4 regions of the Bradyrhizobium sp. YCK136 genome follow, and region 1 is predicted to be linked to each of the others. Evidence: predicted binding sites of a transcription regulator. Region 1 holds the regulator's gene; each other region holds the start of a gene.
The links. The regulator PhoB, encoded in region 1, activates phosphate uptake and scavenging genes when phosphate is short. The targets are predictions, from matches to a motif close to TGTCATNNANCTGTCAT.
Positions count from the first base shown of each region.

Region 2: a site for PhoB is predicted at 1,985-2,001, ahead of ACFLEY_RS19685 (DUF47 domain-containing protein). Genes of this name have one in related genera too.
Region 3: a site for PhoB is predicted at 2,940-2,956, ahead of ACFLEY_RS01240 (DUF2794 domain-containing protein). Genes of this name have one in related genera too.
Region 4: a site for PhoB is predicted at 2,146-2,162, ahead of ACFLEY_RS14480 (UDP-2,3-diacylglucosamine diphosphatase). Genes of this name have one in related genera too.

Region 1 is NZ_CP172424.1:9,279,102-9,284,445, forward strand. It holds gene argF (ornithine carbamoyltransferase) at 1-764, opposite strand, end outside; gene ACFLEY_RS44970 (aspartate aminotransferase family protein) at 764-1,972, opposite strand; gene ACFLEY_RS44975 (GcrA family cell cycle regulator) at 2,427-2,936, shown strand; gene phoB (phosphate regulon transcriptional regulator PhoB) at 3,193-3,900, opposite strand; gene phoU (phosphate signaling complex protein PhoU) at 3,923-4,639, opposite strand; gene pstB (phosphate ABC transporter ATP-binding protein PstB) at 4,651-5,344, opposite strand, start outside.
Region 2 is NZ_CP172424.1:4,125,224-4,130,567, forward strand. It holds gene ACFLEY_RS19675 (branched-chain amino acid ABC transporter permease) at 48-917, shown strand; gene ACFLEY_RS19680 (branched-chain amino acid ABC transporter permease) at 919-1,887, shown strand; gene ACFLEY_RS19685 (DUF47 domain-containing protein) at 2,044-2,688, shown strand; gene ACFLEY_RS19690 (inorganic phosphate transporter) at 2,761-3,768, shown strand; gene sugE (quaternary ammonium compound efflux SMR transporter SugE) at 3,761-4,075, opposite strand; gene ACFLEY_RS19700 (peptide chain release factor 3) at 4,234-5,344, shown strand, end outside.
Region 3 is NZ_CP172424.1:253,557-258,900, forward strand. It holds gene acnA (aconitate hydratase AcnA) at 1-1,275, shown strand, start outside; gene ACFLEY_RS01235 (thioredoxin family protein) at 1,496-2,272, shown strand; gene ACFLEY_RS01240 (DUF2794 domain-containing protein) at 3,020-3,391, shown strand; gene ACFLEY_RS01245 (GNAT family N-acetyltransferase) at 3,538-4,068, opposite strand; gene ACFLEY_RS01250 (Bax inhibitor-1/YccA family protein) at 4,298-5,089, opposite strand.
Region 4 is NZ_CP172424.1:3,074,664-3,080,007, forward strand. It holds gene ACFLEY_RS14470 (PAS domain-containing sensor histidine kinase) at 1-858, opposite strand, end outside; gene thiD (bifunctional hydroxymethylpyrimidine kinase/phosphomethylpyrimidine kinase) at 1,169-1,969, shown strand; gene ACFLEY_RS14480 (UDP-2,3-diacylglucosamine diphosphatase) at 2,186-2,998, shown strand; gene ACFLEY_RS14485 (glycosyltransferase family 1 protein) at 2,998-4,071, shown strand; gene ACFLEY_RS14490 (threonine/serine dehydratase) at 4,135-5,118, shown strand.

The DNA.
Region 1 (5,344 bases):
TTGGCCAGCGACATCAGCTTGGCATTGACCTGGTAGGGCTTGAGCACGTTGTGGCGGTGCTCGCCCTCCTTGTCGCCCATCGACACCCATGTGTCGGTGACGACGCAATCGGCGCCGCGCACGGCGGCTTCCGGATCGGTGCCGAGCATGATCGGCGCGCCTGAAGCCTTGATCCAGTCGCGCATCGCCTTCTTCGGCGCAAGCTCCGGAGGCGTTGCGACATTGAGCTGAAACTTGAAGCGCTCCGCGGCATGCGCCCAGGACGCCAGCACGTTGTTGTCATCGCCGGTCCAGGCCACCGTCCGGCCCTCGATCGGGCCGCGGTGCTCCTGATAGGTCAGAAGGTCGGCCATCACCTGGCAGGGATGCGAGCGCCGCGTCAGGCCGTTGATGACGGGCACGGTCGCGTTGGCCGCAAGCTCGAGCAAGGCGTCGTGGTTGAGGATACGGATCATGATGGCGTCGACATAGCGCGACAGCACGCGCGCGGTGTCGGCGATGGTCTCGCCGCGGCCGAGTTGCATCTCGGCGCCGGTGAGCATGATGGGCTCGCCGCCGAGCTGGCGCATGGCGACGTCGAACGACACCCGCGTACGGGTCGACGGGCGCTCGAAGATCATCGCCAGCGTCTTGCCTTCGAGCGGCCTCACCGGCTGATGCGCCTTCTGCTTCGCCTTCATGGCGGAGGAGGCATCGAGCATGCTCTTGAGCTCCGACAGCGGGAGCTCGTTGATATCGAGGAAGTGCTTCGGCGACTTGCTCATCAGCTTGCCGCCCGCTTGGTCTGACTGGACGAGATCGCGGCGCAGGCGCGTTCGAGCCGCCCGACGCTGTCCTCGATCTCGGCTTCGGTGACGATCAAGGGCGGCAGGAAACGCACGACATTGTCGCCGGCGCCGACCGTGAGCAGCTTCTCGTTACGCAGCGCCGCGACGAGATCGCCTGATGGCACCACGGCCTTGATGCCGATCAGGAGGCCCTCGCCGCGCACCTCGCTGACGACATCGCCATGACGATCGATCACGGAGGCGAGCTTCTGCTTGAGCAGCAGCGACATCTTCTGCACGTGATCGAAGAAGCCAGGCTTCAGCATGACGTCGAGCACGGCGTTCGCCGCCGCGACCGCGAGCGGATTGCCGCCGAAGGTCGAGCCGTGCGAGCCGGGACCCATGCCGGCCGCCGCGTCCGCGGTGGCCAGGATCGCACCGATCGGGAAGCCGCCGCCGAGCGCCTTGGCCAGCGACATCACGTCAGGTGTGACGCCGGTACGCCGATGCGCGAACAGATCGCCGGTGCGGCCCATGCCGGTCTGCACCTCGTCGAAGGCGAGCAGCAGGCCCTTCTCGTCGCAGAGCTGGCGCAATGCCTGGAGGAACGCAGGTGTTGCGGAACGCACGCCGCCCTCGCCCTGAATCGGCTCGATCAGGATGCCGGCGGTCTGCGGACCGATTGCCTTCTTCACGGCCTCGATGTCGCCATGCGGGACCTGGTCGAAGCCATCCATCGGCGGACCAAACCCTTCGAGATATTTTGCAGATCCCGTCGCAGCCAGCGTCGCCAGCGTGCGGCCGTGGAAGGCGCCTTCGAAGGTGATGATGCGGTAACGTTCCGGATGACCCTTGGAGAAGTGATGATGGCGGACCAGCTTGATCACACCTTCCAGCGCCTCGGCGCCGGAATTGCAGAAGAACACGAAGTCCGCGAAGCTTTCATTGCAGAGGCGCGTCGCGAGCTTCTCGCCGTCCGGACTCTGGAACAGGTTCGACATGTGCCAGAGTTTTGTGGCCTGCTCCTGCAGCGCCTTGACCAGCGCGGGATGGGCGTGGCCGAGCGCGTTCACGGCGACGCCGGAGGTAAAATCGAGATAGCGATCGCCATTGGTCGCAATCAGCCAGCAACCTTCGCCGCGCTCGAAACCGAGGTCGGATCTGGCGAAAACGGGAAGCAAATGCGGCGCTGCGCTGTTAGTCATGACGATCACTTGATGTTGCGGACGGCCTGAACACGCTCATGCAGCGCACCATTGACCGGCCCGGAAAACGAAACGTGCCGCCTTTTAAGGGCGGCACGTGACACTATCTTATGCCTGGTGAAACCGGTGTCAATGCCGCCCGAAAGCCTCGCGAAACGCTGAATCCGTAGTCTTGCGGAGCCGAAATTGCGGGGTTTTCGCCACGGAACATGTGGAAGCGAGTCGGCGGACTCTTGCGCGTGAGTCACGCCATATTGTAGCGTTTGGCTTGTCAGATACGACATCTCGTGCAGTGTTTCTGATCCTCTAAGTCCTCATGTACCGGCGTAGACGTTCGGGCGTTATCGGCGCGCCCGGCGAGCCTTAAGGGATTCTGACGGCACGGGTTTTTCGAGGCTTAGGCATTCGCCGCGAGGCGCCAGGATGGCAGCCGCACGGCGAGGGAAAGGGTGCAATGACGGTTTTGACCTGGTCCGACGATCGCGTCGAGCAGTTGAAAAAGCTCTGGGAGGCCGGATTGTCGGCCAGCCAGATCGCAGCCGAGCTCGGGAACGTGACCCGCAATGCCGTGATCGGCAAGGTACACAGGCTCGGCCTATCCGGCCGCGCCAAGAGCCCCTCATCGGCGGCTCCGCGGCCGCGCAAGGCGCGCCCCGCGCAGCACATGATGCGGGTGAGCCGCCCCATTGCGCGCGGCAACACCGCGCTGGCGCAGGCCTTCGAGGTCGAGGTGGAGGCCGAACCGGTCACCTACGACAACGTGGTGCCGATGAGCCAGCGGCTGTCGCTGCTGGAGCTGAACGAGGCGACCTGCCACTGGCCGGTCGGCGATCCCTCGAGCCCGGATTTCTTCTTCTGCGGCGGCAGGGCGCTGTCGGGCCTGCCCTACTGCGCGCAGCACTCGCGCGTGGCATATCAGCCCGCCGCGGATCGCCGGCGCGCACCGGCGAAGCCCTCGCGGTGAGTTTGTTCTGAAATCGAGTGACGGCCGTCACGCGTTGACGGCCCAACAAACTCGATGTCGTCCCGGACAAGCGCGCCTGAAGCGCGCGCAGATCCGGGACCCATAACCACCGCAAGATGTGGCTACGGGGACTCGGAGTTACCTTCTTCGCGCGACAACCACGCCCTGTGATTATGGGTCCCGGATCTGCGCTTACGCTTGTCCGAGACGACACTGAGAGTGTGGCTGTAGCCCGCTAAACCAACGCCTGCAAACCCTACGTCTGCTCCGCCTTCGCAAAGCGATCATCCAGCGCGTAGCCGGCGCCGCGGACGGTGCGGATGGGATCCTGCTCGCGGCCGAGATTGAGCAGCTTGCGCAGGCGGCCGATGTGGACGTCGACGGTGCGCTCGTCGATGTAGATGTCGCGGCCCCAGACGCTGTCGAGCAGCTGCTCGCGCGAGAACACGCGGCCGGGATGCTCCAGGAAGAACTCCAAGAGGCGATATTCGGTCGGGCCGAGGTCGATCGGCCGGCCCGAGCGCGCGACGCGGCGCTTGTCGCGATCGAGCTCGATGTCGCCATAGGCCAGCACCGTGGCGAGCCGCTCCGGGCTTGCGCGCCGCAGCAGGCCCTTCACGCGCGCCAGGAGCTCCGGCACCGAGAACGGCTTGACGATGTAGTCGTCGGCGCCGGTCGCAAGACCCCGCACCCGCTCGCTCTCCTCGCCGCGCGCGGTGAGCATGATGATCGGGAGCTGCTTGGTCTCGGGCCGGGTCCGCAGCCGGCGGCACAGCTCGATGCCCGACAGGCCCGGCAGCATCCAGTCGAGTACGATCAGATCGGGGATGTGTTCCTTGAGGCGGGTGTCGGCGTCGTCGCCGCGCATCACCGTCTCCACATCATAGCCGTCGCCTTCGAGGTTGTAGCGGAGAAGCTCGGTGAGAGCTTCCTCGTCCTCAACCACCATAATGCGTGCGCCCATGGTGTCGTCGCTCCTTAAGTCTTCAGGTATTCGGGACCGTCGTGGCGAAGGTCGTCATGTCGCCCTTCGGTCGCTTGTCGGTGATCGCCTGGCCCTCGATCATGTAGAACACGGTCTCGGCGATGTTGGTGGCGTGGTCGCCGATCCGCTCGATGTTCTTTGCGCAGAACATCAGATGGATGCAGAACGAGATGTTGCGCGGATCCTCCATCATGTAGGTGAGGAGCTCGCGGAACAGCGAGGTGCAGATGGCGTCGACTTCCTCATCGCCCTTCCACACCGCCATCGCCGCCGGCAGATCATGCGCGGCATAGGCGTCCAGCACCGACTTGACCTGCTGCTGCACGAGGTCGGTCATGTGCTCGAGGCCGCGGAACAGCTTGAGCGGATGAAAATCCGTCTCCAGCGCCGCGACGCGCTTGCCCATGTTCTTGGCGAGGTCGCCGATGCGCTCGAGATCGGTCGCAACGCGCATGGCGCCGACGATCTCGCGCAGATCGACCGCCATCGGCTGGCGGCGGGCGATGGTGAGCACGGCGCGCTCCTCGATGCGCTTCTGCAGCGCGTCGAGCTCGGTGTCGGTGGCGACGACGCGCTGGCCGAGCGCGACGTCTCGGCGGATCAGCGCGTCGACGGAATCGACGATCATGCGCTCGGCGATCCCGCCCATCTCGGCGACGAGCCGGGTGAGCTCCTGGAGGTCGGTGTCGAAGGCCTTTGCGGTATGTTCAGAACCCATGTCCCGTCTCCTCAGCCGAACCGGCCGGTGATGTAATCCTGCGTGCGCCGGTCGCTCGGCGACGTGAAGATCTTGCTGGTGTCGTCGAACTCGATCAGCTCGCCGAGATACATGAACGCGGTCTTGTCGGAGACGCGCGCCGCCTGCTGCATGTTGTGGGTGACGATCGCGATCGTGTAGTTCTCGGACAGTTCCTGAATCAGCTCCTCGACCTTGGCGGTCGAGATCGGGTCGAGCGCCGAGCAGGGCTCGTCGAACAGGATCACCTCGGGCCGCACCGCGACGGTGCGGGCGATGCAGAGGCGCTGCTGCTGGCCGCCGGAGAGCGACAGGCCGGAGGCGTTGAGCTTGTCCTTGACCTCGTTCCAAAGCGCGCCGCCGCGCAGCGCCTTCTCGACGCGGTCGTCCATCTCGGACTTCGAGATCTTCTCGTAGAGGCGGATGCCGAAGGCGATGTTCTCGTAGATCGTCATCGGGAACGGCGTCGGCTTCTGGAACACCATGCCGACGCGGGCGCGCAGCAGGTTGAGGTCGAGCTTGCCGTCGAGGATGTTGGTCTGGTCGAGCATGAGCTGGCCGGTGGCGCGCTGCCCCGGATAGAGGTCGTACATCCGGTTGAAGATGCGCAGCAGGGTCGACTTGCCGCAGCCGGACGGGCCGATGAACGCGGTGACGCGGTTGGTGCCGAGCGTCAGGTTGATGTTC
Region 2 (5,344 bases), 4.6 Mb from region 1:
TGCGGGCGACTTTCAGGGGAACGCCGAAGGGACCGGGTGCGGGATCGATGCAGGCACTTTACGCTCAGCTACTGGTGGGACTGATCAACGGCTCGTTCTACGCGCTGCTCAGTCTCGGGCTTGCCGTGATCTTCGGCATGCTCAACATCATCAATTTCGCCCATGGCGCGCTCTACATGATGGGCGCCTTCGTCGCCTATTTCCTGCTGAACAATGATTATCTCAGTATTGGCTACTGGCCGGCATTGATCGTCGCTCCGATTGTCGTCGGCATCTTCGGCATGATCCTGGAACGGACCATGCTGCAATGGCTGACCGGGCTTGACCATCTCTACGGCCTGCTGCTGACCTTCGGCATTGCGCTGATCGTGCAGGGCGTGTTCCAGAACTATTTTGGATCGTCGGGCCTGCCTTACGCCATTCCTGACCAGCTCAAGGGCGGCATGAATCTCGGCTTCATGTTCCTTCCGGTCTATCGCGGCTGGGTCGTCGTGTTCTCGCTTATCGTGTGTCTGGCGACCTGGTACCTGATCGAGAAGACGCGGCTCGGCGCTTACCTCCGCGCCGCGACCGAAAACCCGACGCTGGTCCGCGCCTTCGGCATAAACGTGCCGCGCATGATCACGCTGACCTACGGTCTCGGCGTCGGCCTTGCCGCGCTCGCCGGCGTGCTCTCGGCGCCGATCAACCAGGTGCGGCCGCTGATGGGCGCCGACCTCATCATCGTCGTGTTTGCCGTGGTGGTGATCGGCGGCATGGGATCGATCATGGGCTCGATCATTACCGGTTTCGCTCTCGGCGTGATCGAGGGCCTGACCAAGTATTTCTACCCCGAGGCCTCCAACACCGTCGTGTTCGTGCTGATGGTGCTGGTGCTCTTGGTGAAGCCATCGGGATTGACGGGAAGGGCGGCCTGATATGACAGCCTTGACGGACGATACGCTGCGGGCGACCCCGCGCGCGATGCGTGACGAGATGATCGTGTTTGCGGTGATGGCGCTGCTGCTGGCGTCGGTGCCGTTCACGGGGGTCTATCCGTTCTTCGTGATGCAGGCGCTGTGCTTCGCGCTCCTCGCCTGCGCCTTCAACCTTCTGATCGGCTATGGCGGCCTGCTGTCGTTCGGCCACGCGATGTTCTTAGGCACGGCCGGCTATTGCAGCGCGCATGCGCTGAAGGTGTGGGCGTTGCCGCCGGAGCTCGGCATCCTCGTCGGCGTCGCCGGTGCTTTCGTGCTCTCGATCGTGACCGGCTACATCTCGATCCGCCGCCAGGGCATCTATTTCTCGATGATCACGCTGGCGCTGTCGCAGCTCCTGTACTTCATCTACCTCCAGGCGCCGTTCACCCATGGCGAAGACGGCATCCAGGGCATTCCGCAGGGGCACATGTTCGGCGTCCTCGATCTCTCCAAGCCGACGGTCCTGTACTACGTCGTGCTGGTCGGCTTCCTCGCCGGCTTCCTGTTGATCTTCCGCATCATCAACTCGCCGTTCGGCGAGGTGCTGAAGTCGATCCGCGAGAACGAGCAGCGCGCGATCTCGCTCGGCTACCGGACCGACCAGTACAAGTTCCTGGCCTTCGTCCTGTCGGGCACGCTGGCCGGCTTCGCCGGATCGCTGAAGGTGTTCGTGGCGCAAAATGCCTCGCTCACCGACGTACACTGGTCGATGTCGGGCGAAGTCGTGCTGATGACGCTGGTCGGGGGTCTCGGGACCATCTTCGGACCCGTGGTCGGCGCCTTCGTGATTATCGCCATGCAGCAATATCTGGCGAGCTTCGGCCAATGGGTGACGGTGATCCAGGGCTCGATCTTCGTGATCTGCGTGCTCACCTTCCGCCGCGGCGTCGTCGGTGAAATCGCGCATTACTTCCGGCGTTCGCTCTAAGTAATTGATTTAAGGTCAATTTACCCGCTTCGTGAAAGTGGTGGATGATCCGGCACCGCGAGCGTGAGGTGGCACGCGCGCGGACCGAAAATGGTCTATGACAGTTTCGTGACGGCCCTTCCGGGCCGGGCCATTTCCAACCGGTAGTCTATCCCCATGATGCGATGGTTTCGCGCTTTCCTGCCCAAGGAAGAACGGTTCTTCGACCTGTTCGACCGACATGCCCAGACCGTGATCCAGGGCTCGATCGCGCTCCAGGGCATGCTCAACGGGGGCGAGGAGACGCCGGTCTATTGCCAGCGCGTCAACCAGTTCGAGAACGATGCCGACAACATCACCCGTGAGGTGCTGACGGCGGTGCGCCGCACCTTCATCACGCCGTTCGACCGCGGCGACATCAAGAACCTCATCACCTCGATGGACGACGCCATCGACCAGATGCAGCAGACCGCCAAGGCCGTGATGCTGTTCGAGGTCCGCGCCTTCGAGCCGCCGATGCGCGAGATCGGCGGGCTTCTGATCGAATGCGCCAATCTGGTCGGCCGTGCGCTGCCCCTGATGCAGCAGATCGGCAAGAACGTGGCCATGCTGACCGCGATCACGGAAGAGCTGACCAAGCTCGAGGGCCGGGTCGACGATCTCCACGACATCGGGATGAAGGAGCTGTTCCTCAAACACCGCGACGGCAACGCGATGGATTTCATCGTCGGTGTCGAGATCTACGACCATCTCGAAAAGGTCGCCGATCGCTTCGACGACGTCGCAAACGAGATCAACAGCATCGTCATCGAGCAAGTGTAGCGCATGATCCGGAAAAATGTGCAGCGGTTGTCCGCGCAAATCATGCCAAAACTTTAAGGCAGGGGCCTCGCCGTGGATGCTGCGTTGGGTCTTCCCGTCCTGGTCGGACTGATCGCCGTCGCGCTGCTGTTCGACTTCTTGAACGGCCTGCATGATGCTGCCAATTCGATCGCGACCATCGTCTCGACCCGCGTGCTGCGGCCGCAATTCGCGGTGTTCTGGGCCGCCTTCTTCAATTTCGTCGCCTTCATGGTGTTCGGGCTGCACGTTGCCCAGACCATAGGCACCGGCATCATCGATCCCTCGATCGTCGATGCCCAGGTGATCTTCGCGGCGCTGGTCGGCGCCATCGTCTGGAACCTCGTGACCTGGGCGCTCGGCATCCCGTCTTCGTCGTCGCATGCGCTGATCGGCGGGTTGTTCGGTGCCGGCGTGGCCAAAGCCGGGATCTCGGCGGCGGTCTGGAGCGGATTGTCCAAGACGGTGATCGCCATCGTGCTGTCTCCGCTGGTCGGCTTCCTGCTGGCGATGCTGCTGGTTGCGATCGTCTCCTGGGCCTCGGTGCGATCGACGCCCTTCGCCGTGGATCGCGCCTTCCGCATCCTGCAATTCGCCTCCGCCTCGCTCTATTCGCTCGGCCATGGCGGCAATGACGCGCAGAAGACCATGGGCATCATCGCCGTGCTGCTCTATTCACAGGGCCATCTCGGCAGCGAATTCTCGGTGCCGTTCTGGGTCGTGCTGTCCTGCCAGGCGGCGATGGCGATGGGCACGCTGATGGGCGGCTGGCGCATCGTCCGCACCATGGGCCTGCGCATCACGAAACTGACGCCGATGCAGGGCTTTTGCGCCGAAACCGGCGGCGCCGCGACCCTGTTCATGGCGACCTTCCTCGGGGTTCCCGTCTCGACCACCCACACCATCACCGGCGCCATCGTCGGCGTCGGCGCCGCCCGCCGCCTCTCGGCGGTGCGCTGGAACGTCGCCAGCTCGATCGTCTATGCCTGGGTGATCACGATGCCGGCCTCGGCGATCGTCGCCGCGCTGACCTGGTGGGCGGTCAGGATTTTCGTCAAGTAACGAGCTTCAGCCCGATGATACCGGCAACGATCAGTCCGATGCTGGCCAGGCGAAGCGCGGTCGCCGGCTCGCCGAACAGGATGATCCCGAGCGTCGCGGTGCCGACCGCGCCGATGCCGGTCCACACCGCATAAGCGGTCCCGACGGGCAGCGATTTGAGCGCGAGCCCGAGCAGGATCACGCTGCCCGCCATCGCCGCGAGCGTGATGACGGAGGGAACAAGCCTGGTGAAACCCTCGGTGTATTTCAGGCCGATCGCCCAGGTGATCTCGAGAAGACCGGCGACGAACAGGATGCTCCAGGCCATGACGACCCTCCATTCAAAGCAGGGTCGTCCCCGCGGCTGATATGCTGGTGGATAGGAGGGCCGTCCCTCCCAAACGGCTATATGGGGCTGGCCGAAGGGCTCCGCAATTACCAAATCAGGCTTGATCCGGCCCATTTTCCCTGCCAAACGCTCCCGCCATGTCCGACATCGCCACCACCACAGCCGAATCGCCGGCCCGTTCCCTGCTTGCCGCTGAAGTGGCGCGGCGGCGCACCTTTGCGATCATCTCCCACCCCGACGCCGGCAAGACCACGCTGACCGAAAAGCTGCTGCTGTTCGGCGGCGCCATCAACCTCGCCGGTCAGGTCAAGGCCAAGGGCGAGCGGCGCAATACGCGCTCGGACTGGATGAAGATCGAGCGCGAGCGCGGTATCTCGGTCGTGACGTCCGTGATGACCTTCGAGTTCGAGGGCCTCGTGTTCAACCTGCTGGACACGCCGGGCCACGAGGATTTTTCGGAAGACACATATCGCACGCTGACGGCCGTCGATTCCGCCGTCATGGTCATCGACGCCGCCAAGGGCATCGAGGCGCGCACCCGAAAACTGTTCGAGGTCTGTCGCCTGCGCGACATTCCGATCATCACCTTCATCAACAAGATGGACCGCGAGAGCCGCGACGTGTTCGAGCTGCTGGACGAGATCGAGAAGACGCTGGCGCTTGACACCACGCCGATGACCTGGCCGGTCGGCCGCGGCCGCGACTTCCTCGGCACCTATGACGTGGTCAATGGCGGCGTGCGCCTGCTCGAAGGCGGCGGCGCCAAGACCGGCGCGGCGCAGCAGATCGAGATCGAGGAGCTCGCCAAGCTCAACGCCAATCTCGACGTTTCCGCGGTGAAGGACGAGCTCGAGCTCGTCACCGAGGCTTCAAAGCCGTTCGAGCTGGAGGCGTTTCGCGAGGGCCACCTGACGCCGGTCTATTTCGGCAGCGCGCTGCGCAATTTCGGCGTCGGCGACCTCCTGGAGGGCCTCGGCAAGTTCGCGCCCGAGCCGCGTGCGCAGGAGAGCGACCAGCGCAAAGTCGAGGCGACCGATCCGCGCATGAGCGCCTTCGTGTTCAAGATCCAGGCGAACATGGATCCGAACCACCGCGACCGCATCGCCTTTGCGCGCCTGTGCTCGGGCAAGCTCAGCCGCGGCATGAAGGCGAAACTGGTGCGCACCGGCAAGAGCATGCCGCTGTCGAGCCCGCAATTCTTCTTCGCGCAGGACCGTTCGGTGGCGGATGAGGCCTTTGCCGGCGACG
Region 3 (5,344 bases), 750 kb from region 1:
GTGGTCGCGGCCTATCTCGCCGATTCCGGCCTTCAGGCCGATCTCGACAAGGTCGGCTTCAACCTGGTCGGCTTCGGCTGCACCACCTGCATTGGCAATTCCGGTCCGCTGCCGGAGGAGATCTCGAAGTCGATCAACGACAACGGCATCGTTGCCGCCGCCGTGCTCTCCGGTAACCGCAACTTCGAAGGCCGCGTCTCGCCGGACGTGCAGGCGAACTATCTGGCCTCGCCGCCGCTGGTCGTCGCTCACGCGCTCGCGGGTAGCGTGACCAAGAACCTCGCCGTCGAGCCGCTCGGTGAAGGCAAGGACGGCAAGCCGGTGTACCTCAAGGACATCTGGCCGACGTCGAAGGAGATCAACGCCTTCATGAAGAAGTTCGTGACCGCGTCGATCTTCAAGAAGAAGTATGCCGACGTGTTCAAGGGCGACACCAACTGGCGCAAGATCAAGACCGTCGAGAGCGAGACCTATCGCTGGAACATGAGCTCGACCTACGTGCAGAACCCGCCCTACTTCGAAGGCATGAAGAAGGAGCCGGAGCCGGTCACCGACATCGTCGAGGCGCGCATCCTCGCCATGTTCGGCGACAAGATCACCACCGACCACATCTCGCCGGCCGGTTCGATCAAGCTCACCTCGCCCGCGGGCAAGTATCTCAGCGAGCACCAGGTGCGTCCCGCCGACTTCAACCAGTACGGCACCCGGCGCGGCAACCATGAAGTGATGATGCGCGGCACCTTCGCCAACATCCGCATCAAGAACTTCATGCTCAAGGGCGCCGACGGCAACATCCCGGAAGGCGGCCTCACCAAGCACTGGCCCGACGGCGAGCAGATGTCGATCTACGACGCCGCGATGAAGTACCAGCAGGAGCAGGTGCCGCTGGTGGTGTTCGCCGGCGCCGAATACGGCAACGGCTCCTCGCGCGACTGGGCTGCAAAGGGCACGCGCCTGCTCGGCGTGCGCGCGGTGATCTGCCAGAGCTTCGAGCGCATCCATCGCTCCAATCTTGTCGGTATGGGCGTGCTGCCGCTGACCTTCGAGGAAGGCACCTCCTGGTCGTCGCTCGGCCTGAAGGGCGACGAGAAGGTCACGCTGCGTGGTCTCGTCGGCGATCTGAAGCCGCGCCAGAAGCTGACCGCGGAGATCGTCTCCGGCGACGGTTCGTTGCAGCGCGTTTCGCTGCTTTGCCGCATCGATACGCTGGACGAGCTCGACTACTACCGGAACGGCGGCATCCTGCACTACGTGCTGCGCAAGCTCGCGGCTTAAGCGCGGATTTGTGAACGGTGGCTCACTGCGAAGTGAGTAGAAGGTTAAACGAAGGCGGCCTATCACAAGGCCGCCTTCGCGCGTTTGCGGCATGCTTCGGATGGGCCCGCCCGGCGGAAACTCCGCCCTGGACGGTTGAATGTGCCGTGCCCGTAAGACTACGGTGACCATCAGGCGATAAGATTTCCCTTCCCACGAGCAACGGTGTGCGGCGTTCGACATGACAGCAATGACGGCTTCTCATCTGATTTCACGTTGGTCCGGTGCCTTCTGGTCGGGAGCACTCGGCATCTGTGCGATCGTCGCCGTCATCCGTCCCGCTGAGGCTGATCCCCGCGCCGTGGTTGAGCTCTTCACCTCGCAGGGCTGCTCCTCCTGCCCGCCCGCCGACAAGATCATCGGCGATCTCTCCAGCGATCCCTCGATCATCGCGCTGAGCATGCCGATCGATTATTGGGATTATCTCGGCTGGAAGGACACGCTGGCGGATTCGCGCTTCTCGGCGCGGCAGCGCGCTTATTCGCGCATGCGCGGCGACCGCGAGGTCTACACCCCGCAGGTCGTGGTGAACGGCTCGACGCATGTCGTCGGCAGTGATCGTGCCGGCATCGAGAGTGCGATCGGCAAGACCGACAAAGGCATGGGCGTGATGAGCGTGCCGGTGACGATGTCGCTCTCGGGCAAGCAGATCCACGTGTCGGTGGCCGCGAGCAAGGAGCCGGCGATCTCGCACGGCGAAGTCTGGATCTGCTCGATTGCGAAGTCAGTGCCGATCGCGATCGCCAAAGGCGAAAATCGCGGACAGCAGATCACCTATCACAACGTGGTGCGCAACCTGCTCAAGGTCGGCGACTGGAACGGTCGTCCGGAAAGCTGGACGGTGCCGATCGAGAACCTCACGCGCGACGGCGTCGATGGCGCGGTGGTCTATGTCCAGGACGGCAGCCGCGAGAAACCCGGCCCGATGCTGGGCGCGGCATACACGTCGCTGCACTGACGCGCACGCTTCGCATTCTTCCTGATGCGCGGTCTGGCTCTATCTCCTCATGGTGAGGAGCGCGCCCCTTGCGCGCGCGGCGGACGATGCTGCGCATCGCCGCGAGAACCATGAAAGGCCCCGCTGATGCCGCTCGGGCCTCGATCCTTCGGGACGCCGCGCGAAGGATGAGGGGAGAGAGCGTACGCAAGATCGTGTCGGAAAAATCTTGTCCCTCGTCATTCCGGGGCGCGCCTCTTTGGCGCGAGCCCGGAATCCATTTCTCAACTGGGAACCTTGGATTGATGGATTCCGGGCCCGCGCTTCGCGCGTCCCGGAATGACAGCGGGGAAAGAAACATCCCGACACAAACAAAAAAGGACCAACTCGCGTTGGCCCTCCTTGTCGCGCGTACAGACCCGATCCCGTCGACCCCGGGGGGCTGGGGGCTGAGGAATCCGGAACCGAAAGGACCGGGTCAACGCACACAGCTCTTTTCGCAGTGCAGGGCGGCAGGCGCTGGGCGGAAAAGCGGCGATACTATGATTCCTGCTAACGATCCCGTGACGGTTCGTCGCGACAGAGTTCCACCGTTGCGTGTGTTCCGATTCGCCCCCGGTTCAATGGGTTGCACCGAGAGCTCTTCAAACAGCCCTCGAGAGCCCTTGCGGTGGGGAACGGTTGGCGCAATCATGCGATTGTCATGATCCGCGGTTCCGGGGACGGTTTTCGCGGACGCGATCATGCCGTGCGATCAGGAGGCGCTCCATGAGTCTGACGTCGGAGGATGCCGATCCGAGCGAGCAGCGCGCGGCGGCGCGTCCCCCCGCTGCGAATGCGCAGCCGAACCAAGTGACCTTCAACCGGCTCGAGCTGCGCCGAATTCTCAATCTCTACGGCAGCATGGTCGCCGACGGCGAGTGGCGCGACTATGCCATCGACTTCCTGAAGGACCGTGCGGTGTTCTCGGTCTATCGCCGTGCCTCGGAAGTGCCGATCTATCGCATCGAGAAGGACCCGCGCCTCGCGCGCAAGCAGGGCATGTACAGCGTGATCTCGGCGACCGGCCTGATCCTGCGCCGCGGCCACGAGCTCGAGCGCGTGCTGCTGGTGATCGATCGCAAGCTGGCCGTGGTGTGACGACCTTCGGTCGTCATTCCGGGGCGCGACGAAGTCGCGAACTCCGGCGCGCGGTTGCGCGCCTGAGAATCTCGATCCGCATCGCTCGCTTGAAACTTCTGGATTCCGGGTTCGCGCTATGCGCGCCCCGGAATGACGTGAGGCCCTTACTTCCCCGGCACCGTGCTGGCGCCCTCGCCGAGCTCGCGCTGCATCATCACCGTGTCGAGCCAGCGGCCGAATTTCAGCCCGACATTGGGATGCGTGCCGATCATCCTGAAGCCGCCCTTGGTGTGCACGCCGATCGAGCCGGCATTGGCGGAATCGCCGATCACCGCGATCATCTGGCGGAAGCCGCGCGCCTCGCACTCGGCGATCAGCCGCTCCAGCAGCAACGAGCCGACGCCGCGGCGGTGGAAGGAGGGGTCGAGATAGATCGAATTCTCGACCGTGAAGCGATAGGCTGGCCGCGGCCGGTAGGCGCCGGCATAGGCGTAGCCGGCAACGCGGCCGTCGAGGATGGCGACGAAATAGGGATAGCCGCCGTCGACCAGCGCGCGGTAGCGCCGCGTCATCTCGGCAAGATCCGGCGGCTCCAGCTCGAACGTCGCCGTGCCCTCGCGGACGGCCTGCTGGTAGATGGCGGTGATGGTGGGGAGGTCGGCCTCAAGGGTGGGCCTGATTTCAGGTGCGGACATGGGGGAAGATTAGAGCCTTCCCGCGGCGGCCGGAAGAGGCAACATCGTTTCCATATACTCCGTCATTGCGAGGAGCCCTTGCGACGAAGCAATCCAGAAATGCATCCGCGGAAGCACTCTGGATTGCTTCGCTGCGCTCGCAATGACGGTGTTCGTGGAGGCACCCGGCTCAAACAAAAACCCCGGCCTCTCGGCCGGGGTTCGTGTCGTCCACTCTCTCGCCGATCGCTTAATCGCGCTGGCCGAGGAGCTGCAGGAGCAGCGTGAACAGGTTGATGAAGTTCAGGTACAGCGACAGCGCGCCGGTGATGGCCGCACGCTCTGCGATGTCACCGCCGGCCGCAGCGTAGCCGTAGATGTAGTCGTTCTTCAGCCGCTGGGTATCCCAGGCGGTGAGGCCCGCGAACACCAGCACGCCGACCACCGACACGATGAACTGCAGCATCGAGCTCGCCAGGAACAGGTTCACCAGGCTCGCGATGATGATGCCGATCAGGCCCATGAAGAGGAACGAGCCCATCCCGGTCAGATCACGCTTGGTGGTGTAGCCGTAGAGGCTGAGCGCACCGAAGGTCGCCGCGGTGATGAAGAACACCCGCACGATCGAGGTGTGCGTGAACACCAGGAAGATCGACGACAGCGAGATGCCCATCAGCGCCGAGAACACCCAGAACAGGATCTGGGCGGTCGAGGGCGCCAGACGGTTGATGCCTGCCGAGATCACGAACACCATGGCGAGCGGCGCGAGCATGAACAGCCACTTCAGGGGGCTGACGAACATCGCATAGCCGAACGGCGTCAGGAACAGCTTGCCGACGCGGACGGCTTCCGGGGTCGGAACGTCGGTCACGGCGGCCATGTAGACGCCGAGTGCGGCAAGGCCCGTGATGGCGAGGCCAATGCTCATGTAGTTGTAGATGCGCAGCATGTAGGCGCGCAGGCCGGCATCGACCGTCGCGGCGTCAACACGCCCGGCGGCCCTGCCGAAAGGAGAAGCGTAGTTACGGTCTAGGTCCGACATGGTCGAATTCCCGTTGGTTGGCCGGTCCGGCATGAGGGTCGCCATGCCGCCGGTTCGTCAAACTCTATCTCGGATACCGATGTCTGCCGACTAAATTTTGGCTAACAATCGGGGGTCCGAACCCATTGGATATGTGGGAAACTAACACATTCGCTGCAACCGTCCACGCGCGGCCGAATGTCGCCCTCGCCGGCAATCCTGGCGAGCGGACGTGGTTAATCGCAAGAATCGTGCGTTTCCGCACCCGCGCGGCGG
Region 4 (5,344 bases), 3.6 Mb from region 1:
GACCGTCTCCATCTTCTGCGCCTGCTGGAGCTGCTGCTCGGTCAGCTTGCGCGTGGTCAGGTCGTGGACGATGCCGACGTAGATCAGCTCGCCGTCCTGCCACGCCTGGCCCACCGACAGATCCATCGGAAAGGTCGATCCGTCCTTGCGCACACCGGCGGCTTCCCCGGTTGCGATGCGCAGCGTATGACCCGTGGATGAGGGCCTCTCCTCATTGGACATCAGCATACCGATGTCGAGATTCATGACCTCGTCGGCGCGATAGCCGAACAACCGTTCGCAGGCGGGATTGAACAGGAGAATGCGGGCTTGCGCGTCGAACAGGATGACGCCGTCGACCGCGGTCTCGACCACGGCGGTGAGGCGTGTCATGCTCTCGCGCAGCGCGCGCTGGGCTTCACGAACCTGGCCGAGGAGCTGGGCCGCATCCCGGTTCTTGCTCTCCTCCTCCTCGAGCGCGGCCTGGACCTGCCGGAGCTCGAACGGCGAGGGGATGGTCAGGATCTTCGGCAGAAGCGGCCAGAGCGCTCCCGCGGTGATGACCGACGCCACGGCGGTGAGCGCCTTGACGATGCCCTCGACGCCGTAGACGGGCACCCAGAGCGTGTAGATCGACAGCACATGCGTCAGGCCGCAGGCCATGATGAAGACGGCGAACGCCCAGAAGACCCACCCGAATTCGAGGTCGCGCCGCTTGGTGACGAGGATCGCGAGTGCAAACGGGATCGAGAAATACGCAAGCGCAATGCAGGCATCCGAAACGACATGCAGCCATATCAGCTCGGGCTCCCAGAGCAGGCAGATGCCGTGCGGGGAGAGCATCGAGGAGTCGAGGATACGTTCGAGGTAGGCCAACATGTGATTGCTTCCCGAGAGGATTGCGGCCGGGGCCGGCCCGCAACATGGCATCGCTGGACGAATCCGCCAATAAACGTCTCACTCACCGGGATGGGCGCCAAGGCCGGGCGATGCCGAGGGCATATTTCGCGGGATCTGCACACTCGCGGGACGACAAGGCTGGCCGGGCCTTTATCCGGCTGATTCGCCAGGGCCGGACCGGCATAGGTTAGCTCGTCGCGGCGCCCGCGGCCGGCCCGGCTTGCTGGCGCATCCGCGGCACGCTAGGACAAGGCATGGCGGTGTCCCTCTCAAACCAATGTATCCGGCGATGACGACGCCCGTGGCTCTCACCATTGCAGGTTCCGATTCAAGCGGCGGCGCCGGCATCCAGGCGGATCTGAAGACCTTCGCGGCGCTCGGCGTCTACGGCGCCTCCGCGATCACGGCGCTGACGGCGCAGAACACGCGCGGCGTCACCGGCATTCATGCGGTGCCGGCTGATTTCGTCACCGCGCAGATCGATGCGGTGTTCTCCGATCTCGACGTCGGCGCGGTGAAGATCGGCATGGTGGCCCAGGCCGCCAGCATCGATGCGATCGCAGCCGCGCTGGCACACTGGAAGCCGCGCCATGTGGTGCTCGATCCCGTGATGGTCGCGACATCGGGCGACCGCCTGCTGGCGTCCGAAGCCGTGGAAGCCCTGCGCATGCGACTGATGCCGCTGGCCTCGGTGATCACGCCGAACCTGCCGGAGGCGGCAGCTCTCCTCGGCGAGCCCGCCGCGGCCAGCGAGGCCGGGATCGAAGGCCAGGGGCGCCGGCTGCTGGCGCTCGGCTGCCGTGCGGTCCTGATCAAGGGCGGACACGGCGAGGGCGCCGAGAGCATCGACTATCTCGTCACGTCCGAAAGCACGATCGCGCTCGCCGCGCCCCGCGTCGCGACCAAAAACACCCATGGCACCGGCTGTTCGCTGTCCTCCGCCGTGGCGGCGGGTCTCGCCAAGGGCGAGACTCTCGAGCAGGCGGTGCGCAACGCCAAGGCCTGGATCAGCGCCGCGATTGCCGCTGCCGACCGCTTCGGCGTCGGCCACGGCCACGGGCCGATCCATCATTTTCACAAATTTTACTGACGCCGGCTTCGAGCTGCGCGCCGGCCCCGGCCGTTAACCAACAAGGCGACGGGGACCGGGCTTTTGCGGACAGCCATGGCCGCTTCGTGTCGCCTGATTGTCGCATGCGACTGATATTCGCGGGGAGGGCGAGGCGAGGTTTGATTCGTATCTGAGGGTGCCTCAAAGGTTCAATCGGTCATCCCCCTGTCACGGGATATTGTTACAGGCTGTCGCATGGGAAGCTACGATGTGAGTGACGAAAGCCCTGAAAGGCGCTTTCGCACCTTGTTCATCTCCGACGTTCATCTCGGAGCCCGCGGTTCACAAGCCGACCTTCTGTTGGACTTCCTGCGCTACCATGACGCCGAGACGATCTATCTCGTCGGCGACATCGTCGACGGCTGGGCGCTGAAATCGAGCTGGCACTGGCCGCAATCGCATAACGACCTCGTGCAGAAGCTTTTGCGCAAGGCGCGCAAGGGTGCCAAGGTGATCTACATCCCCGGCAATCACGACGAGTTCCTGCGCAACTATTACGGCACGCATTTCGGCGGCATCGACGTGGTCGAGAACACCGTCCACACCGGCGTGGACGGCAAGCGCTATCTCGTCATCCACGGCGACATCTTCGACCTCGTGGTGCAGAACGCGCGCTGGCTCGCCCATCTCGGCGACAAGGCCTACGACTTTGCGATCCAGATGAATCGCTTCGTCAACTTCTTCCGGCGCATGTTCAAGGTGCCCTATTGGTCGCTGTCGCAATGGGCCAAGCAGAAGGTCAAGAACGCCGTCAACTATATCGGCGCGTTCGAGCAGGCGCTTGCCGCCGAAGCGCGCCGTCACGACGCCGACGGCGTGATCTGCGGCCACATCCACTATGCCGTGATCCGCGACGAGGCCGGCATCCGCTACATGAACTGCGGCGACTGGGTGGAGAGCTGCACCGCGCTGGTCGAGCACGACGACGGCCATTTCGAGATCATCACCTGGGCGGATCAGTTGCAGAAGCCCGCGCAGGTGCCGCAAGTGGCAGCAAGGGCCGCCTGATGCGCATCCTGGTCGCGACCGACGCCTGGCACCCGCAAGTCAACGGTGTGGTTCGGACGCTGACCAAGCTTGCTGACGCCGCCAAAGGGCTTAGCGTTGAAGGTCTTAGCATTGAAGGTCTTGGCGTCGAGTTCAATTTCCTGACGCCGCAGTCGTTCCGCACCTTCGCGATGCCGAGCTATCGCGACGTGCGGCTCGCGATGCCGCGCCCGGCGCGAATCGCGAAGCTGATCGCGGAAGCCCGTCCCGACAGCATCCATATCGCGACCGAAGGGCCGATCGGCCTGATGGTCCGCCGCTATTGCCGCCAGCGCAAGCTGCCGTTCACGACCAGCTTCCACACCCGCTTCCCTGAATATGTCCGCGCCCGTGTGCCGGTTCCGGGCTCGCTGATCTGGCGGGCGCTGCGTCGCTTCCATGCGCCCAGCCGCGCCGTGATGGCGGCGACCCCGGCGCTCGCCCGCGAGCTGACCGAGCGCGGCTTTGACAATGTCGTGCTGTGGCCGCGCGGTGTCGACACGCACTTGTTCCATCCCCGCGCGATCGATCTCTGCCTGCCGGCTCCGGTGTTCCTCTCGGTCGGCCGCGTCGCGGTGGAGAAGAATCTCGAGGCGTTCCTCGACCTCAAGCTGCCCGGCACCAAGGTGGTCGTCGGCGACGGCCCGGCGCGGGCTTCGCTCGAAGAGGCCTATCCCGACGCGATCTTCCTCGGCGAGAAGCACGGCGAGGCGCTGGCGGAAATCTACGCGGCCGCCGACGTCTTCGTGTTCCCCAGCAAGACCGACACGTTCGGCCTGGTCCTGCTGGAAGCGCTCGCAAGCGGCCTGCCGGTCGCGGCCTTCCCGGTGAAGGGCCCCCGCGACGTGATCGGCGATGCACCGGTCGGGGCGCTGGATCATGACCTGCGCAATGCATGCTTTGCCGCGCTCGACATCTCCCGGCAGGCCTGCGTCGAATTCGCCGCCAATTACACCTGGGAGGCCTCGGCGAGGGCCTTTATCGACAGCATAAGGGCGGTCGGTGCGGTGCTGCCGGGCCGGAACGGGGCGGAGCAGCCACGCTTCGTCGCCTGAAGAAGAAAAACCCTCGCGCGGAGGTGTCTTGCCCGGGCGTCATCCGCCGCGATAAGGTCGGCCATGACCGAACAGCCCCTTCCGATCGGCCCTGCCGATATCGATGCCGCAGCGCGGGTGATCGCACCCTTCGCCATCCGCACCCCGCTGTTGTCCTTTCCCGTGCTCAACGAGCGCGTCGGCGCAAAAGTGTTCCTGAAGCCGGAGATGCTCCAGCGCACCGGCTCCTTCAAGTTCCGCGGCGCCTTCAACAAGGTCGCCTCGATCCCGCAGGACAAGCGCGCCGGCGGCGTCGTGGCATTCTCTTCCGGCAACCACGCCCAGGGCGTGGCGGCGGCGGCCAAGATCCTCGACATGCAGGCGACCATCGTGATGCCCGCGGACGCGCCGCTGTCCAAGCGCGAGCGCACTAAATCCTACGGCGCCGAGGTCGTGCTGTACGACCGCGACCGCGACGACCGCGAGGCGATCTCGCGCGGCATCGCCGAGAAGCGCGGCGCGACGCTGGTCAGGCCGTATGACGATCCCTTCGTGATCGCTGGCCAAGGCACCGCCGGCCGCGAGATCGCGGACGACATGGCAGCGCTGGGCCTCAGCCCCGACATCGTGGTGGCACCGGCCTCCGGCGGCGGCCTGATCGCCGGCGTCGCGACCGCGATCAAGGCGCGATATCCGCTGGCGCAGATCGTGGTTGCCGAGCCGGAGGCGTTCGACGATCACGGCCTTTCGCTGACCGCCGGCCATCGCGAGCCGCATGGGCCGGCGGGCCGCACCATCTGCGACGCGCTGATGGCGCTGATCCCCGGCGAGATGACGTTTGCGATCAACAGCAAGCTGCTCGCGCGCGGCGTCACCGCATCCGACAAGGAAGTCGGTGCGGCGGTCGCGTTCGCCTATCGCGAGCTGAAGCTGGTGGTGGAGCCGGGCGGGGCCGTCGGCCTTGCCGCACTGCTTGCGGGACGTCTCGACGTCGCCGGCAAGAACGTCGTCATCGTGCTCTCCGGCGGCAACGTCGATGCGGATTTGTTTGCCGAGCTGGTGGCTTGATTTTTGGAGAGTCTGCTACTGCGACGTAGCATCGTTCTTGAAACCCGCGAGGGCCAGGTAGAGATCGTCGATGAGCCGACGTATTCGTTTGGCTCCGCGGACAATCTGCGAAAGTACGGTACGGAATCCGTCTTGATAACGCTCATCTAAACTCCGTTCACGGAGTCCGCGCGGACGGGAAGTGGTCCGCGGTCTTTGGCGCCAGTGGAGGGTGTTCTGGCGTCCA